DNA from 3 places in the Vreelandella sp. H-I2 genome. Region 3 is predicted to be linked to each of the others. Evidence: predicted binding sites of a transcription regulator. Region 3 holds the regulator's gene; each other region holds the start of a gene.

Region 1 (5,756 bases), on a different contig from region 3:
AGCGACACCGGCGGCACTTAGGCCAACGGTTTTGAGAAAGTTACGGCGTTGCATGTGAGCAGAACTCCAAAAGTAATCATGCTGTTGTTATAGGGCGCTAAGTGCGCCGTGTCCGCTTGTTAGTATGCTTTATAGCGAATTTAGCTCGCAAGCCTTCTGATCAATCATCCGCTGCGTCTTTCATGCTGTTGCCATGACGCACCAGCCAATAGCAGCCGCCTAACGCCAAGACCGCCATCGATAACGCCCCAATTTGCCAAGGATCGATGACTTCCATATCCAACACCATAAATTTGCGCACCAATGCCATAATCGCAATTAACACCACGATTTCGACGTGAATAAAGCCTTTCCCACTGGTCATTGTGCGAATGATGGAATTGTTGAATTCCATGGCAATTAATACGGTAAGAATCATATCGAACAGCGCTTGAAATACGCGGTAGTCGAAGGGGTCACGGCTCTGAATAAACAGCAGCTGTACCACATGAATCACTAGATAGTACATGGCCACTAGCACGGCTCCGCCGATGGCCAGGGTCAACACCATTGATATTAAACGTTCAAAGCGCTGGTAGCCGCTTAGTGTTTGCCATCCGTTACTAACTTCAGGAAATAGGCGTTTAAAGCGTTGTTTCATAATGTCCTCTTTAAAGTTGCCTACAGTGGCGTTAGTTTGGCAAAGCCAAGTACCAACCATTTGACGCCTTCGCCTTCAAAACTCACCTGCACGCGGGCGCGGGCGCCTTCGCCTTCCGCGTTGAGAATGATCCCTTCGCCGAATACTGGATGTTCAACCCCTTGGCCGACGTGCAGGCTAGGCAGATCGCCGCTGCTCTCGACGCTTTGCTGGGCAAAGGAGGTACGTGAGGCGGTCACCGGGCGAGAAATATGCCCGCGCAAGCGCACTTCTTCCAGCAGGTGTGGCGGTAGCTCACGCAAGAAGCGCGAAGGGCGTGGAAACACCTCTTTACCGTGCAGGCGGCGGGTTTCTGCATGGGTCAGGTAGAGTTTCTGCATGGCGCGGGTCACGCCCACGTAACAGAGCCGGCGCTCCTCTTCGAGCCTGCCCGGCTCCTCGATAGACATCTTGTGCGGAAACAGCCCCTCTTCAACACCCGCAATGAACACTATTGGAAATTCCAGGCCTTTGGCGGAGTGCAGCGTCATCAGCTGCACGCTGTCCTCGAACTCTTCGGCTTCGTGGTCGCCAGCGTTAAGGGCGGCTTCTGAGAGAAACGCTTCCAGTGCCGCCATGCCTTCGCCCGCCTCGGGTGCCTCAAACACATCGCCCTGAGTGAAGGCGCGGGCAGCGGTAACGAGCTCTTCCAGGTTCTCGACCCGTGCCTGGCCTTTCTCGCCGCGTTCACTTTTGTGGTGCTCTATCAAACCGGTATGAACCGTGACGTGATCGATAATTTCATGCAGCGCCATCCCTGAGGCATCGTTATCGAGCTGCTCGATCAGGTTGGCGAAGGTTTGCACGGCATTAGCCGCGCGGCCCTTCAAGGTGCCGTCGTGGATCGCATCGTGGAGCGCCTGCCAAAGCTGAATGCCTTGTTCACGGGCACGCTGGCGGACAATCTCCGCCGTGCGCGTACCTATGCCACGGGTGGGCACGTTGATCACCCGCTCAAGGGAGGCATCGTCATCGCGATTGATCATCAGGCGAAGGTAGGCCAGAGCATTCTTGATTTCCAGACGCTCGTAGAAGCGGTGACCGCCGTAAATACGATAGGGCATGCCTTGGCGAATCAGCGTCTCTTCCAACAGTCGCGATTGGGCGTTGGAGCGGTAGAGAATGGCAATATCGCGGCGGTTAAAGCCTTCATCGACTTTCTCTTTGATGGTGTCGACGATATAGCGGGCTTCTTCCAGGTCGTTAAACCCGGCATAGATCGAGATCGGTTCGCCTTCGATGCCATCGGTCCATAGGTTTTTGCCCATCCGCTCGCTGTTGTGGCTGATCAGCGTATTGGCGGCTTCCAGGATGGCGCTGGTGGAGCGATAGTTCTGCTCTAGACGCACCGTATGGGTTTGCGGGAATTCCTGCTCAAAGCGGCTGATATTCTCTACTTTGGCGCCGCGCCAGCCGTAGATCGACTGGTCGTCATCACCGACAGCGGTCATAGGGGTCTTCATGCCCGTTAGCAGCTTCAACCAGGCATATTGCAACGTATTAGTGTCTTGGAACTCGTCTACTAGGACATGGCCAAAACGCTCTTGGTAATGCTTCAAAAGCGCTGGGTTATCGCGCAGCAGCTCAAGGCTTCGCAGCAGCAATTCACCGAAATCGACCAGGCCGCCGCGCTCGCAGGTAAGCTGGTAGCGCTCGTAGAGCTCGACCATTTGGCCCATGTAGCCATCGCCATCGACGTTAACCTGATGTGGGCGCAGTCCTTCCTCTTTGCAGCCGGAAATAAAATGCTGCACCTGGCGCGGCGGGTAGCGTTCGTCATCAATCGAATAATCTTTCAGCAGCCGTTTGACCAGACGTAGCTGATCATCAGAATCGATAATCTGAAAGTGTTGCGGCAGCCGGGCGTCCTGCCAGTGGGTGCGTAGCAGACGGTGGGCAATGGAGTGAAAGGTGCCCACCCACACATGACGCATCGAGAGGCTGAGCAGCGCCTCAAGACGTGTCCGCATCTCTTTGGCAGCTTTATTGGTAAAGGTAACCGCCAGCAGTGCGTAGGGAGATAGCCCTTCCGCCTGCATCATCCAGGCGATGCGATGGACCAACACGCGGGTCTTGCCGGAGCCTGCGCCTGCGAGCACCAATAGGTTGCCTTGGGGGGCGCTCACTGCTTCGCGCTGGGCGGAGTTGAGCTGATCGAGAATCGCCGTGACGTCGTCCATAGTAGCCGCTGCCGGATCAAAAAATAGGCGGCTAGTCTAGCACAGCCAGCGAACTGGCTGTGTATACAGGTGTGGTAATCTTCCTGCCTCTGTGACGAGGGCAGGTTTCCGCGAGGGCGCTGTGAACCCATCCATGGGCGCTACTTTTGACATCCCTGTCAAAAGACCCTCGCTTCAACCTGCCCTCGCACCCGGTTATCCAGAACGTATGGGTAAAGTCTAGGACTCTTCAGGAAAGCGCAGCGTGTTGAGGCTCTTTTTAACCGCTTTGAGCTGTTCGGCGAGTTTCGGGCCGCGGGTTTTGGCCACGCCGACAGCGAGTACGTCGATGAGTACTAGATGAGCGATGCGTGAGCTAAGCGGCGTGTAAATTTCGGTGTCCTCGTGGACATCGATATACAGCGGCAGGCTGACCTCTTCAGCGAGTGGTGAGCCGCTGGGGCAGAGGCCTATGACTGTCGCGCCCGCTTCACGAGCCAGGCGCACGCTGGCAACCAACGCTTTGGTGCGCCCGGTTTGTGAAATCGCTACGACCACATCGCCCTCTTTTAAGGTCACCGCCGACATATTCTGCATATGCGGGTCGGCGTAGGCTGAGGTGGAAATTTGCAGGCGGAAAAACTTGTGCTGGGCATCAAAGGCCACAGCACCAGATGCGCCAAAGCCGTAAAACTCCACGCGATTAGCCATTGCCAAGGCATTAACTGCGCGGCCTAAGGAGTCGTTATCAAGCCGGTCGCGCACAGACAGCAACGTGCCCACGGTAGAGTCAAAAATGCTGTGGGAGAACTCAGCAACAGAGTCGCTATCGTTCATGGAAAACTGTGCAAATTGGCTGCCGCTGGCCAGCATTTGCGCCAGCTGTAGCTTGAAATCCTGAAAACCATTGCAACCCAACGCACGACAAAAGCGCACCACAGTGGGTTCGCTAACGGTGGCTTCGGTGGCCAAATCCACAATACGCATGTGGATGACCTCTTCTGGATTGCGCAGTACAAACCGCGCCACCTTTTGCTCGGAGCGTCTAAAGTGCTCCATGCGGCGTCTCATTTCATCGAACAGGGCGCGACTCACGTTCAGCTCCTTGGCTCTCTACACAGACTTGGCTACCTCTAGCATTTCGACAGTATGCCTGACTGATAGCGTAAATGGGCATGGAAAGCGGTGTAAGGGGTAACGTTTAAAGGCCGTTAGCCCTTTTTTTTAAGATTGGTCATCATTTTGTCAAGTAGGTTATAGTAATAATTGAAGTGCCGCACTGCATCATAACAGTCGTCACGAATGCAGGTGGACGTAGGCATATTCATCTGGAGGAACGTCGATTATGAGAAACGTCGAACGAATCACCTCGGTTAAAAGCGAATTGCTCGACATTTTTATGAGTTTACAAGTGGATGAGCATGCTCAACGACAGCGTAGCGCTGCCCAGCGCAGCTTAAGAGCGCGCCGTGGTATTGAGCTGCACAGAGAGTTTCAGAAACTATCGCGAGACATCGCCCCCTTGCCTGATGAAGATCGGCAAGAGAGCGAATTGCACTGAGATTAGCAAATGGCAGAGTAGTGACGGCTTATCTTAAATAAGCCCAGTCACAAATACGGCAATAACGCCAGCGGGCGCTAAATAGCGCGCGATGATGTTCCATACGCTCTTGCCGGTCGCGGAAAGGCCTAGTTCGGCTTCGACACTGTTGCGCTCTAAGCACCAAGCGGTGAAAAGAATCGCACCTAGCCCCGTCAGAGGCAGCATTATTTTGCTGGTCAGCGTATCCAGCAAATCAAACACGCCTAGCCCAAACATGAGTGGCTCGCTCCACACATTGAACGAAAGCAGTGCCGCAATGCCCAGTAACCAGGCGCCTACACCTGCCACAACCGTTGCCATGACACGGCTGAGCGGCGTACGCTCTTCAATGAACTCAACCACCGGCTCAAGCAGTGATATCGCCGAGGTCAGCGCGGCAAACGTCAGCAGCAAGAAGAACATCAAGCCTAAGATTAAGCCGCCATCCATATTGCCAAACGCCAACGGCAGCGTGACGAAAATCAGCCCAGGACCTGAGGCAAGATCCAGATTGTTGGCAAATACAATAGGGAAAATGGCTAACCCAGCACCGAGGGCGATGACGGTATCCATGATGATAACCGTACGGGCGGTTTGCAGCAGGTTGATGTCTTTGCCCAGATACGAGCCGTAAGCCATCATGATGCCCATTCCCAAAGAGAGGGTAAAGAAGGCGTGACCCAGGGCGGCTAGCACGGTCTCTGCTGTGAGCTTGCTCCAGTCCGGGTTGAACATATAGGTCAACGCTTCGCCAAAGTGCCCGGTCGACATACCGTAACCGATCAGCACAACGAGCAGCATTGCGAGGACCGGCATCAAAATTCGCACAGCACCCTCAAGGCCTTTCGTAACACCGCGGGCGACAATGCCAATAACCAACAGCATAAAGACCGAGTGACCCAGTAATAGTAAGCCTGGGTTACTGAGCATGCCATTAAACAGTGCGCCAATGCCGTCGGCGTCTTGACCACTAAACGCGCCGCTCACCGAATTTAAAGTGTAGTAAAGCGACCAGCCGCCAATCACGCTGTAAAACGACAAGATCAAAAAGGCCCCGATAATGCCGCTAATGCCAACAATGGCCCATGCTTTAGGTTTATTCGCTGTGCGGGCCAACTCTGACATCGTGCTGGCAGGGTTCTTCTGGCCACGACGCCCCAGTAGCCACTCAGAAACGAGAATGGGCAAGCCAATCAGCGCGATGCAGAGTAGATAGACAAATACGAAAGCAGCCCCCCCGCTTTCGCCCACCATGTAGGGGAATTTCCAGATATTCCCTAGGCCCACCGCTGAACCAGCGGCGGCCAGCACAAAGGTCATCCGCGATGACCACTGC
Region 2 (5,756 bases), on a different contig from region 3:
GCTTGAGAGGTGCTTTGTAGTGCATGGAGGCTGTTATTAAGCTCACCCAGCAGGCGATCATACAGCCACTTTTCACGCGTCAATGCGCGGGATTTGGCCGACAGCGCCTTATCCTCAAACTCTTTGAGTTCGGGAATGATAAAACGCTCGGCGTTTTTAAGCGTTTGACGGCGAATATAGTCAGCGGGCGCCTGCTGTGCCTGGGAGCGGGGCAGCTCGATAAAGTAGCCGTGTACCCGGTTGTAGCCCACTTTAAGATTGGCAAGCCCGGTGCGCTCGCGCTCGCGAATCTCCAGCTTAACAAGGTAGTCCCCGGCATTTTCGGCCATGCCGCGGTGTTCATCGAGCTCGGCATCAAAACCATCGGCAATCACGCCGCCGTCCCGAATCACGACAGGTGGATTTTCGACCAAAGCACGGCTAAGCGTGTCGGCTATTTCGGGGTAGGGGCGAATATGCGGGCGCAGGCTGTCGAGGGCGCTGCCGCTCTCTACCTCGCCCAACTGCTCCTCAAGGGTAGGTAAGGTGACCAAAGCGTCACGCAGACGCGCCAAATCTCGTGGACGAGCGCTATACAATGCGACCCGGGCCAGAATGCGCTCCACATCGCCCACCGCGCTTAGCGTGTCGCGTAGAGGCATATAAGAGGCATCCAGACTTAATAACGCCACGCCCGCATGGCGGTTCTGGACGATCTCTCGTTGCCGCAAAGGACGATTGAGCCAACGTTTGAGTAGCCGTGAGCCCATAGCTGTGGTGCAAGTATCCAGCACACTAGCGAGCGTATTGTCCGCACTGCCGCCGAGGTTGACGTCTATTTCCAGATTGCGTCGGCTGGCGGCGTCAATCACCACGGCATCATCGCGATTCTCAACGCTAATCGCAGTAACGTGTGGCAGGCGCGAGCGCTGGGTATCACGGGCGTAATCAATCAGTACCCCGGCCGCAATCAGCGCCGTGGTGAGATGCGCGCAGCCAAAACCGCGCAAGTCCTGTACTTCAAACTGATCGCAGAGGCTGCGGTTGGCGCTCTCCAGGTCAAACAGCCACTCGCCCTGACGGCGCAGGCTGCGCTTTTGCGACCAGGTGTCGGGTAAGGTCAGGCTTTCTGGTACCAGTAGCTCGGCGGGGGAGAGGCGTGTTAGCTCGGCGAGCATTTCGGCCTCGCTCTCCACTTCCAGTACGTTGAAGCGGCCGCTGGAGAGCTCCAGCCAGGCCAGGCCCCAACTATCTTTGCCGGGAGAGACTGAGACCAGCACGTTGTCGCGGCGTGCATCCAGCAGCGCTTCATCATGCAGCGTGCCGGGGGTGACGATGCGCACAACTTGGCGGTCAACGGGACCTTTGCTGGTAGCGGGGTCACCAATCTGTTCGCAAATAGCCACCGACTCGCCACCGGCGACCAAGCGCGCGAGATAGCCTTCAGCACTATGATAAGGTACACCTGCCATCGGGATCGGTTTGCCCCCCGACTGCCCGCGCTGGGTAAGGGTAATATCCAGTAGTGCGGCGGCGCGTTTGGCGTCGTCGAAAAATAACTCGTAAAAATCCCCCATGCGGTAGAACAGCAGTACCTCGGGGTGTTCGCGTTTGATCTTTAAATATTGCGTGATCATTGGCGTGTTCGGGGGGATGGCCTGTGACATGGGCGTCCTGATTGAGCAATTTCTTTGAGAAAGCTAAACACAGTATTCTACGCTGAACTGACGACTCACTTGAAGGAGCGACATAGTGCCCAGCGTATCTAGTCTGAAAAATCTTGACTTAACCCTGCTCGCACAGCGTTTGGGGCGGCTTTGTCAGCAGTTAAAGGTGGAAATAACCGCTGCGGAATCTTGCACGGGTGGTGGTATCGCCAGCGTGATTACGGGGGTGGCAGGCAGTTCAGCCTATTTCACAACGGGGTATGTCACCTATGCGAACGCAGCTAAGACACGTTTGTTAGGGGTTCCCGAGGCCACGCTGAACGAACACGGCGCGGTAAGTGAAGAGGTGGTAAAAGCGATGGTACAAGGCGCCTGTCAGGAAAGTGGTGCAGGTTTAGGCGTTGCTGTTAGCGGTGTGGCCGGGCCGGATGGCGGCAGTGCTGAAAAACCGGTAGGTACTGTCTGGCTGGCCTGGGGAGATGCCGCCAACCAGCAGGCGGAGTGCTTCCATTTTCCAGGTGACCGCCAGGCGGTGCGCGAGCAGGCAGTGCGCCAGGCATTGGCAGGGCTAGTGGCGCGTCTGGATGCCCGCGTGAAGGAGAGCAAAAAGTAGTCGTAGGAAAATAGTTGTGGGAAAGCGTGATCAAGGATTTGTTTACGGCGCAATCTTTGGCATACTACTGGCTAATTATACAGCTTGTTATGAGGAATCTCTAAATGGCTCAGGATGACAACCGCACTAAAGCGCTAAACGCTGCACTCACCCAAATTGACCGTCAGTTCGGCAAGGGCACTGTTATGCGTCTGGGCGACGCGCCGCGTGTCGTCATGCCGTCGGTTTCCACCGGTTCATTGGGTCTGGATATTGCCCTCGGCATCGGCGGCCTGCCGTTTGGTCGTGTGTGCGAAATATTTGGCCCGGAATCGTCGGGTAAAACGACCCTGACCCTTTCGGTGATTGCTCAGGCGCAGAAGCAGGGCAAAGTGTGTGCCTTCGTTGATGCCGAGCACGCCCTTGACCCTAGCTACGCAGAAAAACTGGGCGTTAATCTGGATGACCTGCTGGTTTCCCAGCCGGACACCGGCGAGCAGGCGCTGGAAATTACCGACATGCTGGTTCGCTCCGGCGGTGTTGACGTGATTGTTATCGACTCGGTCGCAGCTCTAACGCCCCGCGCGGAAATCGAAGGTGAAATGGGTGATGCCCACGTTGGCCTGCAGGCGCGCTTGATGTCTCAAGCACTGCGTAAAATCACCGGCAATATTAAAAATGCTAACTGCCTAGTGATTTTTATCAACCAAATCCGCATGAAGATCGGTGTGATGTTTGGTAGCCCAGAAACCACTACCGGCGGTAATGCACTCAAGTTCTACGCCAGTGTGCGTTTGGATATTCGCCGCACAGGCTCGGTGAAAGTGGGCGATGAAGTCACCGGTAACGAAACCCGCGTAAAAGTAGTTAAAAATAAGGTGGCACCGCCGTTCCGCCAGGCTGAATTCCAGATTCTTTATGGCAAAGGCATTTACCATGCTGGTGAGGTGATTGACCTGGGCGTGCAGTGCAATCTGGTTGACAAAGCCGGTGCATGGTACAGCTACAAAGGTACTAAAATCGGCCAGGGTAAAGCTAACTCAGCGCTGTACCTGGAAGAGCACCCGGAAGTCATGCTCGAGATCGAAACGCAGATTCGTGAACAGCTCCTGGCCAAACCTGATCCGAAGAAGGAAGAGGCATCTGCAGATGCAGCGGCAGAAGTGGATGCTGGTGACGACGATCTGCTGTAAGCCGATCTTCGCTAAGGCAAGCTGATGGCATTTACCTCGCAGCGCGATGCCACTCCTCGTGACATCGCCATTGGCTTACTAGCTCGGCGCGAATATTCTCGCGCTGAGTTAGCCCAACGGCTGAAGAAAAAGTCCTTCGATGATGCGGCTATTGATGAATGCTTAGACACTCTAGCTGAGCAGGCGCTACAGTCAGACGCTCGTTTTGCGGCTAGTTTTGTGCGCTCGCGTATTTTGCGTGGCCAAGGCGTTATTCGCATTAAAGGCGAGTTGCGTCAACGCGGCGTTGATCAAGAAACGCTCAATGCCGCTTTTGAAGCGGTGGAAGAGAATGAGCAAGTTGATTGGTTTGAATTAGCCCGCGATACGCTTGCGCGTCGTTTTGACAGCCCCGGCGAAACACCTAAAGAACGTGCTCGGCGCGAGCGCTTTCTGGCCAGCCGTGGCTTTGATTTTGAACAAATTCGCTACGCGCTCTCCTGTTTGTAATTTCTCTTCTCCTGCCCGTTAACACCTCCCTCCTTACATTTTTAATCGCGCTTTAATACGCTTGTTCACCTAGCTGTTTGCCTCTCTGCCACTAAGTGCGGCTTTAGTCGTTTGACAACTGCGCTATAATGGCTGCTTTGCGACCCCTGAGGGTAGCGTCGACAGCGCCCTGGGACATCACGCTTTCTTGTTACGGATACCCTATGAAAAGCGCAGAGATTAGACAGGCCTTTCTCTCTTTCTTTGAAGAGCAAGGGCATACCATTGTACCCACCGGCCCTTTAGTGCCGGGCAACGACCCCACGCTACTGTTTACCAATGCTGGCATGGTGCCGTTTAAAGATGTATTTCTGGGACGGGATCCGCGCCCTTACGTGCGCGCCACCTCTGCGCAGCGCTGCGTGCGCGCGGGCGGTAAGCATAATGACTTAGACAATGTCGGCTATACCGCACGTCACCATACCTTCTTTGAAATGCTGGGTAATTTTAGCTTTGGTGATTACTTCAAGCGTGATGCCATTCGCTTTGCCTGGGTGTTCCTGACCGAAACGCTGGGACTACCCAAAGAAAAACTCTGGGTAACGGTGCACATTAGCGATGACGAAGCCGAGCACATCTGGAAAGATGAGATTGGCATTGATCCTGAGCGCTTCTCCAAACTCGATGAAGATAATTTCTGGCAGATGGGTGACACCGGCCCCTGTGGCCCCAGCTCGGAAATCTTTTTTGACCATGGCCCCGAGGTTTGGGGTGGCCCGCCAGGCAGCCCGGAAGAAGATGGTGATCGCTACATCGAAATCTGGAACTTGGTGTTCATGCAGTTTGATCGCGATGCCCAAGGTACGCTCAATCCGCTGCCTAAGCCGTCTATCGATACCGGTATGGGCTTAGAGCGGGTGGCCGCTGTCATGCAAGGCGTGCACTCAAACTATGAAATCGATCTGTTTCAAAACTTGCTGCAAGCCGCCGCCAAAGCTACCGGACATCCGGATATCGCCACACCTTCTCTGCGCGTGATTGCAGACCATATCCGCTCCTGTGCTTTCCTGATTGCTGATGGCGTGCTGCCTTCCAACGAAGGGCGTGGCTATGTGCTGCGTCGTATCATTCGCCGCGCGATTCGTCATGGTCATAAGCTGGGCGCAGTAGAGCCGTTCTTTCACAAGCTAGTCGATGCGCTGGACGCCGAAATGGGCGATGCCTATCCAGAGCTTCGTGAGGCACGTGCTCAAATCGCACGCGTACTGCTGAAAGAAGAAGAGCAGTTTGCGCGCACGCTGGATCACGGGATGGGGTTGCTGAATGCGGCGCTAGCTGAGCTCGATGGCAAGGTACTGCCGGGTGAGACGGTATTTAAGCTTTACGATACCTATGGTTTCCCTTTTGACCTTACCGCCGATGTTTGCCGTGAGCGCGGCGTTACCCTCGATGAAGAGGGCTTTCAACAAGCATTGGAGGCTCAGCGCGACCGCGCTAGGGCGGCCAGCCAATTCGGCGCCGACTATAGCGCCTCTATTGAACTGGATGGCGAAACGGCCTTTACCGGTTATGACCGTTTAGAAGACCAAGCCAAGGTGACGGCATTGGTCGACAGCGAAGGCAATGCACTGGCTGCGCTGGAAACAGGCCAAAAGGGCGTCGTGGTATTGGATCGCACGCCGTTTTACGGTGAGTCGGGCGGGCAGGTAGGTGATACGGGCTATCTGTATGTCGACGGAGGACGCTTTCAGGTCACCGATACCCAAAAGCAGCGCGGTCATCACTTTCATCAAGGCATGATGGTAGAGGGCTCACTGAGTGTTGGCGCCAGTGTGCGTGGCGAAGTAGATGCCAGTT
Region 3 (5,756 bases):
TGTGTATAGAAACCATTCAACTCGACAGTAAACAGGGCGGCCAGCGCGGTGATTACCAGCGCATGAGTGTGCAGGCGCCAATTGTCACTGGCGATGGTATGTCGGGAGAGGTTAGTTTAGGTGAGCGCTGTCCGTCACCCTGCGTGCGGGTTAAATTTTTGGCCGAATTGCGCGAGCGAGTAGGCGAAAGCGAAGTGTCCGTCGGTCTGGATCAGCTTACTAGCCGCGATATCAGTGGTTTGAAAGCAGCGCTGGCTGAGCGCGATGGTCGGTTTAAACTGCTTACCGACCAGCGTACGCTATGCGCCATTAACCAAGTGATGGCTAACGATGATGCACTAGTGACCGATGATGATGAGGTGGCTTTTTTTCCACCGGTCACAGGGGGCTGAGTGTGAATACTAAGATGGATATTAAGGTAGCGATTCAAGCAGCGCCTTTCTCAATGAGTTATGGGTATGACGATGCACTAGCAGGACGTAGTGATATTGGCGCAGTGGTGAGTTTTACCGGATTGGTGCGTGATTTTAACGAAACACCTGACGTGACAGGGTTAACGCTGGAGCACTATCCTGGAATGACCGAGCGCACCCTGACCGACATAGGTGAACAGGCATGGCAGCGCTGGTCGTTGCAGGCAGTGCGTATTATCCACCGGATAGGTTACCTTGGGCCGGGCGACCCGATTGTGCGCGTACTGGTTGCCAGCGCCCACCGCCGTGAAGCGTTTGAAGCCTGCGATTTTATAATGGACTTCCTAAAAACCCAGGCGCCTTTCTGGAAGAAAGAACACTCTACTAAAGGTGAGTACTGGGTTAAAGAACGCCATTCCGACCAGCAGGACGCGGCGCGCTGGGTCTAACGACTGGAGAGTTCAGGCATTTCAGCGGCCATAATTTGTAGGTGCACGCCGGGCAGATGCTGCATATGTTCTGCTAGCCAGTGAATTAGGCGAGGCTGCAACGCATGGCGCAGATCGGCAAGCGTATCAGCAGCAATTTCATCAAGCTGATCATCTAGCCAGTCGCTAAAGCTATCTTCATCCAGCGGGCTAGAACCTGAAGCGTCTAGCATCAAACGACCAATACGCGCCCAGCCCGTGGCAGTGGCTGTTACTGGCAGTGCTAGGTACAAGCTACCATGGCGGGTCGTGCTGGCGTCGCTCACTTCTAAGCCGGGATGAGGCACTACACTGTTTTGGCTGACAATACAGGGCGGCTGTGGGTATCGTGCTTCGCAGCGTAATCCATGACTATCAAAGCAGATTAGATCGCCGTTGATGGGTGTCAACGGAGCGCTAATGCCTAGCTGGCCAGCAATCGATTGATGAGCCTGCTGATGGCGGGCTTCGCCATGTACAGGCATAAGATGTTTTGGCCTAACCCACTGATAAAGCTTAATGAGTTCGTCTTGAGCGGGATGTCCGGTGGCGTGCAGCTCAGGGTGATTGAACTCGTCATAGATACTGACGCCTAGGTGCGTTAAGCGCTTTTTAAGTTGTTCAATAGGACGCTCGTTGCCTGGAATAGCTTTAGCCGAAAATATGACGTTATCGCCTGGCTGAAGATCGACAAAAGGATGACGTCCCTGAGCAAGACGCTGTAGAGCGGCGCGGGGTTCGCCCTGGCTGCCGGTAGCAATAATCACTACTTCATTGGGGGGTAAATACCCAAGGTCATGATTGGGTACCAGCGGCGGTAAATCATCCATATAGCCAAGTCCGCGGGCGACACTGACCATGCGCTCCATAGAGCGGCCCATTAAGCTAATACGGCGACCAGACTGTTGGGCTGCGCGTCCTATAGCTAGCACTCGAGCAAGGTTACTAGCAAAACAAGAAACTACCACACGGCCCTGGCAGTTGCTGAGGGTCTTTGTTAGTGCTCGAGCAACATCCCCTTCGCTGCCAGAGTGACCAGGCATAGGGGCGTTGGTGGAGTCGCCCACGACTAAATCAATGGGGGCGAGCGCTTTGAATTGGGCTGCGTTCATCGGCATGCCAATGAGGGGCTCGGGATCGAGTTTCCAGTCACCGGTATGTAAAATGCGATAACCACCGGCCATCATCATCAGCGCACAGCTTTCGGGAATTGAATGCGTTAAAAGTAAATAGCGCAGCGTGAACGGGCCACTTTCTAACGCCTCGCCCGGTTCGATGACCTGGATAGCGGCGCTGCTGAGTTGATGTTCAGCAAATTTAAGCCGTAACAGCCCTGCCGCAAGAGGGGTGGCATAAATGGGACAGTTCCACAGCGGCCATAGCCAAGCAACAGCCCCAATGTGATCTTCATGTCCATGAGTGATAAACAGTGCTTTCGGCACGATGCCCAGTGCCTTCGGTGTATCAACATTGGGCACCTGGAGCGGCGAGTCGGGGAGGTCTTGGCGAATCATCATGCCGCAGTCAACGGCAATCCAGTGATCGTCATAGCCGTATAGCGTTAGATTCATACCAATCTCACCGCATCCCCCCAGCGGCAGCATGCGCAGCGGCGGACGACGACGGGGACGAATTTGAACGCGTGGTGAATGCATTAGTTATGAAAAGCCTAAAAAGTAGTGCCTTAACTATACGGGAAGGCAGGGGCGGCTAACAATCATCCATGGCCTTCCGATACACTATGCAGTCTGGTTAACATCCTAAGCCGCTGGTTTGTAATAATTACCTTAGAAGCAAGTCAAGAGTAGCTCACATGTCTCATTATTATCGTTTAGTTGTGTCCTGTCCTGATCGGGTGGGTATTGTTGCGCGAGTATCGAGTTTCATTGCCCAGCAGGGTGGGTCCATTACTGAAGCAAGTCAGCACTCAGATTTAGAAACTGGCTGTTTTTTTATGCGTTACGAAATATTGGCGGATTCCGTGGGCATGTCGGTAGAAGCGTTACGTGTAGCATTTGAACCGGTGGCCAGCGAATTCAATATGCAGTGGTCACTGGTCGATACCCAGAAGCGACGACGAGTGGTGCTAATGGTGTCGCGAGAGTCGCACTGCTTGGTAGATCTACTTTATCGCTGGCAAGCGGGTGAGCTGGATTGCGATATTGTCGGTGTTATCTCTAACCATGACGATATGCGTTCACTGACAGAATGGTATGGCATTCCCTACCATCATGTTCCGGTTGACCCTGAAAACAAGCAGGCGTCGTTTGCGGAAGTACAGGTTGAGATTGACAATGCTCGTGCTGACTGCATCGTGTTGGCGCGTTATATGCAAATTTTGCCACCTGAATTATGCACGCGTTATGCGGGGCGAGTAATTAATATTCATCACAGTTTCTTGCCCTCGTTCGCTGGCGCTAAGCCTTATCACCAGGCTTACCAGAGGGGAGTTAAACTGATTGGAGCTACCTGCCACTACGTAACGGAGGAACTCGACGCGGGTCCTATCATCGAACAGGATATTCATCGCGTTAGTCACTGTCATACGCCCACCGATTTAGTACGCTTCGGCCGTGATGTGGAGAAAGCGGTACTCGCTCGGGGATTGCGGTGGCATTTAGAGGATCGGGTACTGGTCCATGGCAACAAAACTGTGGTGTTTAGTTAATACTTATTGAACCGAGAGGCCACCATGTCATTTGCGCAAAGTGTATTAGCGCCCTGGATGCTGCTGCTCACCTCGCTCCTCTCGTTAGGAGTTGTTGTTTGGGTAATTAGTCGGCGGCCGTGGCAGGCCTTGAGGGGAGACGTCGCGCTTCAGCACCGTTGGCTAGGCGCGACGCTGGCGGTGGTGCTGATGTGGCAGCTGCGTGCTCAGGCGGTTGATTGGCTAACGTTACATCTGGTCTTTACGGTATTGCTGACACTTGTGTTTAAGGCGCCCCTAGCGCTGATCAGTAACGTACTTATTAATATTGCTATGGTATTGATCGGTCGCAATGAGTGGATGCTGCTGGGAGCTAATATTCTTGTCACAGGAATAGTGCCTGCTGCGATCATTGGCACGGTGTGGCGGTTGGTAGATCGGCGCCTACCGGATAATCTGATGGTATTCCTATTTGTCTGCGGCTTTTTCGGCTCTGCACTGGCAACGCTGGGAGGAGGGTTAGCTGCAGTGTTGCTGATAGTCGTCGCGGGTACTGATCCTGATGCTGTCTATTTGGCTCAGGAGTATGCGCGCTTCCTACCCCTATTAATGCCATCCGAGGCGCTACTAACCGGCATGCTGCTGAGTATTCTGCTAGTTTACCATCCTGATTGGGTGGCCACTTTCAATGACCACCGCTATATCGACCTGCAGTAACGCCAGTTTTAGCCGAGCGCCTGCCCGTTACCACCGCGAATGACGCCGACGCCGACGCCTTCGATATCGAGTGACTGATAGCGCAGATCTATTTCGATTGGCGCAAAGTCGGAATTTTCTGCAAACAGGGTTACCTGATGCCCCTGGCGTTTGAAGCGTTTAACGGTCACTTCATCCTCCAGACGAGCAACCACGATCTGTCCATCACGTACCCGCTCGGTGCGGTGAACTGCCAACAAGTCACCTTCTAAGATGCCGATATCTTTCATTGATAAACCACGTACACGCAGTAGGTAGTCAGCTTTTGGTGTGAAGTATTCTGGTGGTAATGGGCAGTAGCGATCAATATGCTCGGCGGCCAGTATAGGGCTGCCTGCCGCCACTTCTCCAATCACCGGTAGGCCTGTGGGCAGCGGCTCTACATTGGAGGGTACGGTCGTGGTGGCACTATCCAGGGCTTCTTGGGGCTCTTGGTTGGGCAGGCGGATGCCGCGAGAGGTATTGCGGATAATACGAATAACCCCCTTGCGCTCAAGTGCGCGCAGGTGTTCTTCAGCCGCATTAGGAGAACGGAAGCCAAGCGCTTTAGCAATCTCGGCGCGCGTAGGAGGGTAGCCAAATTCGCCCATGGTCTTAACGATAAAATCAAAGACATGCTGTTGGCGAGCGGTTAGTGGACGCGACATACCAGACTCCATAATTTGTAAATTGATAGTGAACTGACAGTAACAAAGATAAATGTCGAATTAATCGATAAGTGGTTAAGTATACAGTATGTTCCTCTGTCCAGTATATGGCCTGTCAATCCTCATTTTCTCTACCCGGGCAATTTTAGTCATCGTTTTAAACTAAGTTTTTTCTTATGCAAGACGCCATATTTCATTAGTAAATCAAGCGTTGAGCCTGCCAAGTTTATAGAATAGTATTTTGCTATGTTTTAAACACTTGTTTCCCTGGAGAGCGCTATGGCTCAGTCTGATACGGTGACCCGTATACTCGATACCGCTGAAGTGCTGTTTGCAGAGCGTGGTTTTGCTGAAACCTCGCTGCGCAACATCACTAGTAAAGCGCGCGTCAACTTGGCGGCCGTGAACTACCATTTTGGCTCTAAGAAAGCCTTAATTCAGGCTGTGTTTTCTCGCTATCTAGATCCTTTTACAGTGCGTTTTCACACGGCACTTGATGAGCTTGAAGCCCAGCATAAAGGGCACGTTGTGCCGCTTGAAACGTTACTCGAAACAATGGCAACAACCGTTCTGGCTGTGCCGGCTGAACGCAACAGTCTCAAAGTATTCATGCGCTTACTTGGACTGGCCTACAGCCAAGCACAAGGGCATCTTCGACGCCATATTCAACAAGAGTATGGCGATGTGTTTGCCCGTTTCACGGAGCTTGTGCGTCAGGCGACACCAGACCTGCCTGACGCGGAACGCTTTTGGCGACTACACTTTATGCTTGGTACCGTGATATTTACCCTGTCAGGCCTCGATGCATTGCGAGATATCGCGGAAA

The links. Region 3 encodes LexA, which represses DNA repair genes until DNA is damaged. Its sites were predicted from a motif close to TACTGTNTANNTANACAGTA; they were not measured.
Region 1: a site for LexA is predicted at 2,911-2,930, ahead of uvrD (DNA helicase II). Genes of this name have one in related genera too.
Region 2: a site for LexA is predicted at 2,325-2,344, ahead of recA (recombinase RecA). Genes of this name have one in related genera too.

The regions. Positions count from the first base shown of each region.
Region 1 is NZ_JBRAMC010000008.1:280,732-286,487, reverse strand. Features, by position in the region: gene ACUVOF_RS19545 (TRAP transporter substrate-binding protein) at 1-54, opposite strand, end outside; gene ACUVOF_RS19540 (phosphate-starvation-inducible PsiE family protein) at 161-640, opposite strand; gene uvrD (DNA helicase II) at 661-2,859, opposite strand; gene hexR (transcriptional regulator HexR) at 3,079-3,933, opposite strand; gene ACUVOF_RS19525 (PA3496 family putative envelope integrity protein) at 4,184-4,399, shown strand; gene ACUVOF_RS19520 (sodium-dependent transporter) at 4,433-5,756, opposite strand, start outside.
Region 2 is NZ_JBRAMC010000001.1:638,135-643,890, reverse strand. Features, by position in the region: gene mutS (DNA mismatch repair protein MutS) at 1-1,646, opposite strand, end outside; gene ACUVOF_RS03120 (CinA family protein) at 1,729-2,259, shown strand; gene recA (recombinase RecA) at 2,364-3,431, shown strand; gene ACUVOF_RS03110 (regulatory protein RecX) at 3,456-3,920, shown strand; gene alaS (alanine--tRNA ligase) at 4,124-5,756, shown strand, end outside.
Region 3 is NZ_JBRAMC010000007.1:40,749-46,504, reverse strand. Features, by position in the region: gene moaC (cyclic pyranopterin monophosphate synthase MoaC) at 1-392, shown strand, start outside; gene moaE (molybdopterin synthase catalytic subunit MoaE) at 407-862, shown strand; gene ACUVOF_RS17050 (ribonuclease J) at 859-2,451, opposite strand; gene purU (formyltetrahydrofolate deformylase) at 2,694-3,548, shown strand; gene ACUVOF_RS17040 (energy-coupling factor ABC transporter permease) at 3,573-4,244, shown strand; gene lexA (transcriptional repressor LexA) at 4,253-4,930, opposite strand; gene ACUVOF_RS17030 (TetR/AcrR family transcriptional regulator) at 5,210-5,756, shown strand, end outside.